DNA from 3 places in the Succinispira mobilis DSM 6222 genome. Region 3 is predicted to be linked to each of the others. Evidence: riboswitches for the same ligand, from Rfam matches in the RefSeq annotation. Region 3 holds a riboswitch; each other region holds the start of a gene.

Region 1 (2,270 bases), 610 kb from region 3:
ATTTTGCAATTTGTCAATAAATTCTTTGGTTCCCGATTTGGCTATTGTACCAATATTCGCAATTAATTCTTCTTGGGTCATTCCAATGCCGTTATCGCTAATAGTAAGGGCTTTGTTTTTTTGATCTGGGACTAAGAATATCTCATAATTAGCATCCTCCGGAACTAAATTAGTCTCCGTTAATGCTGCAAATCTAAGCTTATCAATAGCATCGGAGGCGTTAGATATTAATTCTCTGAGGAAAATCTCACGATTGGTGTAAATAGAATTAATCATTAATTGCAACATTCTTTTTGTTTCAGCTTGAAATTCATAAGTAGTTGACACAGTATCACCTCAAATAAAATATAACTAGCACTCTAACTCCGCGAGTGCTAGTTATATGATACACACATTAACGAAAAAGGTCAAGAGGTAAGTTTGTTTATGAATCTTTAAGGCGTTCTAATACTAACTTATAACCATCTGCACCATAATTTAAACAGCGCTTAACTCTGGAAATTGTCGCTGTACTGGCGCCAGTTTGCCTTATTATTTCTTCGTAAATATAGCCTTCTTGTAGCATTTTGGCTACTTGCAAGCGTTGCGCTAGAGATTTTAATTCTCCTACCGTACCAACATCTTCAAAAAATTTATAGCACTCTTCTACATTTTTTAAAAGTAAAATACTTTTAAAAAGCTGATCTATTAATTCATCTTTTAATCTACTATCCATAATAATCATCCTTTATAATTTATCTAAATAAATTTTATATTAAATCCGTAATTTAAGCAATCCTTTAACTGTTTAAAATGCAAAACAATTTATAAAAAATATTTAACTTTTATATTGACAAAAATAAAAAAAAACTATACAATAAACAACATAGCAAAATAAATGCAACGATTGTTTGTAAACATTGTAGTTGTATTTTATAAAGAAATTCATCCAGAGTAGCTGAGGGAATGGCCCGATGAAGCTACGGCAACCATCCAATAAGGAACGGTGCCAATTCCAACGGAATACAGTATGTGTTTCGGCAGATGAAGATGATTAACGTAATAGTTAGCAATCTCTTCATCTGTATGAAGAGATTTTTGTTTTTTTAGTCAATAAAAAAAGAGGTGAGGATTTTGATTAAGATTAAAAATTTAAAAAAGACTTATGAAAGCAAATCAGGCAATATTTATGCTCTTAAAGATATTTCCCTGGAAATAAAGAAAGGTGAAATATTTGGAATTATAGGTCAAAGTGGTGCGGGAAAGAGCACATTAATCAGATGCATCAACAGGTTAGAAGAACCAACATCGGGGAATGTAGTGGTTGCTGGACAAGATATTACCCAACTCAGTGAGTTCGAATTACGCAAAGCTCGATATGAAATAGGAATGATTTTTCAGCATTTCAACTTACTAGCTTCACGAACTATCTATGAAAATGTTGCTTTCCCTTTAGAAATACAAGGTGTAAGCAAAAGAGAAATTGAAGAAAGAGTCAAGCCGCTCTTAGAACTAGTTGGTTTGGGGGAAAGGGCTAACTATTACCCTTCGCAACTCTCCGGTGGTCAAAAACAACGGGTTGGTATAGCAAGAGCTTTAGCTTCTAATCCGAAAGTTTTATTGTGTGATGAAGCTACTTCAGCATTGGATCCACAGACAACAAAATCAATTTTAGAGCTCTTAAAAGACATTAACAAGAAATTTAATTTAACCATTGTGCTAATAACTCATGAAATGCAAGTAATTAAGGAAATTTGTGATAAGGTAGCAGTGATTGAGGGAGGAACAATTATTGAACAGGGTGAAATACTTGAAGTTTTTACTAACCCACAACAACAAACTACTAAAGAATTTATTAGTGTAATTAATAATCAAGAATTACCTGCAGTTGTTAAGCATTTAAAATTATCGCCTACACCAATCGAAAATGGCAATTTAATTTTGCGCTTAGCTTTTATCGGCTCATCTACTGAAGAACCGATAATCTCTGGAATAATCCGTCGTTTTGATGTCAATACAAGTATTTTATATGGTAATATTGATTATATCAAAGACGTTCCCTATGGAACACTTGTGGTTGAACTTGCTGGTGAAGGAACTAATATACAAAAAGCCCTAATTTATTTGAAAGAACAAAACTTGAAAACGGAGGTAGTTGGTTATGCCAGAAGAACTAATACAGCTACTGCTTGAATCTTTAGCAGAAACATGTTACATGGTTGCAATATCTACATTCTTATCAACTATGTTTGGAGCACCCTTGGGAATCATTTTAACTGTTACAGATAAAG
Region 2 (2,270 bases), 1.4 Mb from region 3:
CCGTCGCACTAGGGCGACAGCCTCTTTGAATTTAAAAATTTTATAGTTTATAGACCAGCGTCTTTTTTTAGTTCAGCGACTTTATCAAGCTTTTCCCAAGGAAGTTCAATATCAGTACGGCCCATGTGTCCATAAGCAGCAGTTTGCTTGTAAATTGGGCGACGAAGATCAAGAGCTTTGATAATGCCAGCTGGACGCAAATCAAAATGTTTTTGTACTAGTTGGGCAATTTTTTCTTCAGAAATTTTAGCTGTACCAAAAGTATCTACTAAAACAGAAACTGGTTTAGCGATACCAATAGCATAAGCTAGTTGGATTTCGCATTTGTCAGCTAGACCAGCAGCAACGATGTTTTTAGCTACATAACGAGCTGCATAAGCTGCAGAGCGATCTACTTTTGTTGGATCTTTACCTGAGAAAGCACCGCCACCATGACGAGCCATACCGCCATAAGTATCTACAATTATTTTACGGCCTGTAAGACCAGAATCACCTTGTGGTCCACCAACAACAAAGCGGCCTGTTGGATTAATGTAGTATTTAGTATTTTCATCTAGTAAGTTTGCATCTACTACAGGAAGAATTACTAGTTCTTTAAGATCTTTAGCAATTTGTTCTAAAGAAACTTCAGGACCGTGTTGAGTAGAAATAACAATTGTATCTACACGTACTGGTTTATCATCTTCGTACTCTACAGTAACTTGAGTTTTACCATCAGGGCGAAGATAAGGTAAAGTGCCATCTTTACGAACTTTAGTAAGTTGTAAAGCTAATTTGTGGGCTAAAGAAATTGGTAAAGGCATAAATTCAGGGGTTTCATTACTAGCATAACCAAACATCATGCCTTGGTCGCCAGCGCCAATAGCTTCGATGTAATCTTGTTCACCTTGTTTAGCTTCTAAAGATTTATCTACACCCATAGCAATATCTGCAGATTGTTCATCAATAGAAACTAAAATACCGCAAGTTTCACCATCAAAACCATATTTTGCACGGTCATAACCGATGTCAACAATAGTTTTGCGAACTACTTTAGGAATATCAACATAGCAAGATGTTGTGATTTCGCCAACTACGTGAACTTGGCCAGTAGTAACTAAAGTTTCGCAAGCAACACGAGCTTCTGGATCTTGAGCCAAAATCGCATCTAAAACAGAATCAGAAATTTGGTCGGCTATTTTATCAGGATGTCCTTCAGTAACAGATTCAGAGGTAAATAGTCGTTTCATTTTTGACATAAAAAAGTATCACTCCTTAATTGTAATAAGAAAAAATAAAAACTCCCAAAAATGGGAGTTAGATTTAGTTATCTATTTCCCATCTTGCTATATAATAGCAGGAATTGGCACCGTTTGATAAAAATCATGGTTGCCGCAGCTTCATCGGGCCATTCCCTCAGCTAACTCTTGATGAGTACAATATTTACTTACAGCATAGATTATACTGGAAAAAAATAGATTTTGCAAGCTAGATTTTTCTTTTCGCCAAGATGCAGTCGAGAAGAATGTTTGCTACTTTAGTTTTGCTCATTTGTTCTAAGGAACAAATTTCTCCATCGGGATAGAGCAATTTAACGATGTTGGTATCGGCATTAAACCCAGCCCCACTTAAGGTTACATCATTAGCGACAATCATATCAAGATTTTTCTTGCGTAATTTTTCTTGGGCATTACTAATTAAATCATTAGTTTCGGCCGCAAAACCAACCAAAAATTGTTTGGTTTTCTTTTGCCCAAGATCGGCCAGGATATCAGGATTTTTCTCTAAAACAATAGTTAAATTAGCATCAGCTTGTTTTTTTATTTTTTGAGAGCTGACTTCTTTGGGGCGATAATCAGCAACCGCCGCAGCCTTAATTACAATATCGGCTTGGGTAAAATAATCTAAAACCGCAGCATGCATTTCCCTAGCGCTGTCTACAGCAATAAAATTAACTTTAGCAGGCACAGGAAGATTGCTGGGACCTGAAATTAATGTAACCTGTGCACCGCGAGCTATAGCCGCTTGGGCTATAGCATAGCCCATTTTACCGCTAGAATGATTACTGATATAGCGAACGGGGTCGATCGCTTCGCGCGTCCCAGCGGCAGTTACTAGAATATTTAAACCAGCTAGGTCTTGAGCTGCAACAATAGTTTGTTCGAGATATTCAACAATTGCTTGAGGTTCAGGCAGACGTCCGGCGCCGCTCGTACCACAAGCTAGATGACCTTCAGCGGCTGGCAAAACTTTATAACCTAGATCCAGTAATTTCTGTAAATTTGCTTTAG
Region 3 (2,270 bases):
TTCGCCTTTAGAGGGGTGGATATATATAGCATAAAGCCCAGATTGCTTTTGAGGAAAAATTATATTTTGATATTCTTTGTCCCAAGGGAAAAATGAATTATCCTCAGTAGCTACAGTTGTTGGATTAAGTGTAAGTTTTAATTCAGGATTAGTTAGTTTAAGTTGGTGTAATTCTTGCTGGAAATATGTTAAGAAAACTTCATCGCCTAGGCGTTGGCGAACAAATCTTAAACGGGCTTTGTTACGGTTTGTGCGATCCCCTTCGCGGGCAAAAATGTTTTTCATAGCTTCAACGTAAAAAAGTGCGTCTTCAGCTAAAATAAAATCGCTTAATTTTATTGCCAGTTGTGAATTAGAGCCAAGGCCACCAGCAGCATATACGCAAAAACCCAATTTATTATTTTCTTTTTTGGCAATAAAACCTAAATCGCTAATACTAGCATTAGCAGTATCATCAGCAGTGTTGGAAAAAGAAACTTTATATTTACGCGGTAATTGCAAATTTTCAGTTGTTCTTAACATGAAATTCGTAATAGCAATCATATAAGGCGTAACATCAAAGATTTCATCGCGGGCTATGCCGGATAAGGGTGAACAGGTAATATTTCTAATTCCATCGCCGCCAGCACCAGTTGTAATTAAACCAACTTGCAATAAATTATCTAAAATTATATTTACTTTTTCCAAGGGTACGGCATGTAATTGCAAATCTTGGCGTGTGGTGAAACGTAGGCGCAGGGAATATTTATTAGCTATATTTGCAATTGCTTGTAGCTGTTCAAGCGTAGCAATTCCGCCAGGAAAACGCGGTCTTATCATATAAGAGTTTTTAGAACCTTCTTTATAGATTCCCATAATTGAACTGTATGGTTTTAAATTCTCGAGAGTCCCGCTTAAATATTCGCTTACTTTAGTTTGAAAGTGCTTAACTTTAGTTATAATTTCTGGGGTATTAGTGATCATGTCTGTAAATCTCCTTTGTAGTTTAATAGTGAAATGAGGTAAAATTTTATAAAAAAAGACCAGAATATTCTTTTGAAATTTAAAAAGAATCATTCTAGTCTTCAGTTATCTGATCGACTGTCTATTAAATTATTGTAATAATAGCATAGTTTTTTGTAGGAAGTCAACTGAAAAATCAGAGTTGCTATTGACAAATAAAAATTATTATGGCAAAATAGCATTCAATGATAATGCTTTAGAAATTTAGCTATAAAAATAAATATGGTTCTTATCAAGAGTGGTGGAGGGACTGGCCCGATGATACCCAGCAACCAGCTTTTAAAGCAAGGTGCTAATTCCAGCGGATAAATCCGGAAGATAAGATTAATTGTTTTAATGACGGTTCTTCTTCGGGAAGAATCGTTTTTTATTTATTACAAAGATAAAGCGAGGGAAATTTATGCAAATAACAACCAAGATTGTTCAAGCTGGGCTAGTAACTGATAAAACTACTGGAGCAATTAGCACTCCTATTTATCAAACAGCTACTTTTCGACATCCTGCATTAGGGGAGAGTACGGGATATGATTATTCGCGGACTAAAAATCCTACTCGACAGGCAGTTGAGATAGCAATAGCAACATTAGAAGAAGGAGATGCTGGCTATGCATTTGCTTCGGGAATGGCGGCAATAACAGCTATAGCGATGTTATACGGAAGTGGAGCACATTTAATAATAACGGAAGATTGTTATGGCGGGACATATCGCGTTTTTGAGAAAATATTTAAGCAGTTTGGACTACAAGTTAGCTATGTAAATACTGCCGATGTTCAAGCGGTACGTTCTGCGATTACAGGCGATACAAGAGCAATATTCCTAGAAACTCCAACCAACCCGTTAATGAAAATAGCAGATATTCAAGCCTTGGTAGCTTTAGCCAAGGAACATCAGCTACAGACTATTGTTGATAATACATTTTTGACACCATATTTACAAAAACCCCTGTCTTTGGGTGCAGATATAGTTATACATAGTGGTTCTAAATATTTAGCAGGCCATAATGATGTTATTTGTGGACTAATTGTGGCAAAAGGAGCGGAACTATGTTCTAAATTAGCATTTATTCAAAATTCAACTGGAATGATTCTTGGGCCGCAAGATTCCTGGCTATTATTAAGGGGAATAAAAACATTAGCAGTGCGCTTAGATAGGCAGCAGGAAAATACTTTAATTATTGCCCAGTGGTTAGAAAAGCAAAAATGGGTAAATAAAGTATATTATCCTGGTTTAGAAAGTAGCCCACAAAAAGAACTTCAAAATCGTCAGG

What was found. Region 3 has a riboswitch for S-adenosylmethionine ahead of SUCMO_RS0103040 (trans-sulfuration enzyme family protein). Riboswitches for the same ligand answer to the same signal wherever they lie in the genome.
Region 1: it holds a riboswitch for S-adenosylmethionine, as region 3 does, so the genes downstream of both, SUCMO_RS0105910 (methionine ABC transporter ATP-binding protein) here and SUCMO_RS0103040 (trans-sulfuration enzyme family protein) in region 3, are expected to answer to the same signal.
Region 2: it holds a riboswitch for S-adenosylmethionine, as region 3 does, so the genes downstream of both, metK (methionine adenosyltransferase) here and SUCMO_RS0103040 (trans-sulfuration enzyme family protein) in region 3, are expected to answer to the same signal.

The regions. Positions count from the first base shown of each region.
Region 1 is NZ_KB913028.1:1,233,856-1,236,125, forward strand. Features, by position in the region: gene htpG (molecular chaperone HtpG) at 1-327, opposite strand, end outside; gene SUCMO_RS0105905 (YerC/YecD family TrpR-related protein) at 425-715, opposite strand; SAM riboswitch class I at 922-1,030, shown strand; gene SUCMO_RS0105910 (methionine ABC transporter ATP-binding protein) at 1,114-2,172, shown strand; gene SUCMO_RS0105915 (methionine ABC transporter permease) at 2,141-2,270, shown strand, end outside.
Region 2 is NZ_KB913028.1:2,007,987-2,010,256, reverse strand. Features, by position in the region: gene metK (methionine adenosyltransferase) at 48-1,238, opposite strand; SAM riboswitch class I at 1,315-1,416, opposite strand; gene coaBC (bifunctional phosphopantothenoylcysteine decarboxylase/phosphopantothenate--cysteine ligase CoaBC) at 1,468-2,270, opposite strand, start outside.
Region 3 is NZ_KB913028.1:626,638-628,907, forward strand. Features, by position in the region: gene SUCMO_RS0103035 (nitrite/sulfite reductase) at 1-963, opposite strand, end outside; SAM riboswitch class I at 1,229-1,327, shown strand; gene SUCMO_RS0103040 (trans-sulfuration enzyme family protein) at 1,403-2,270, shown strand, end outside.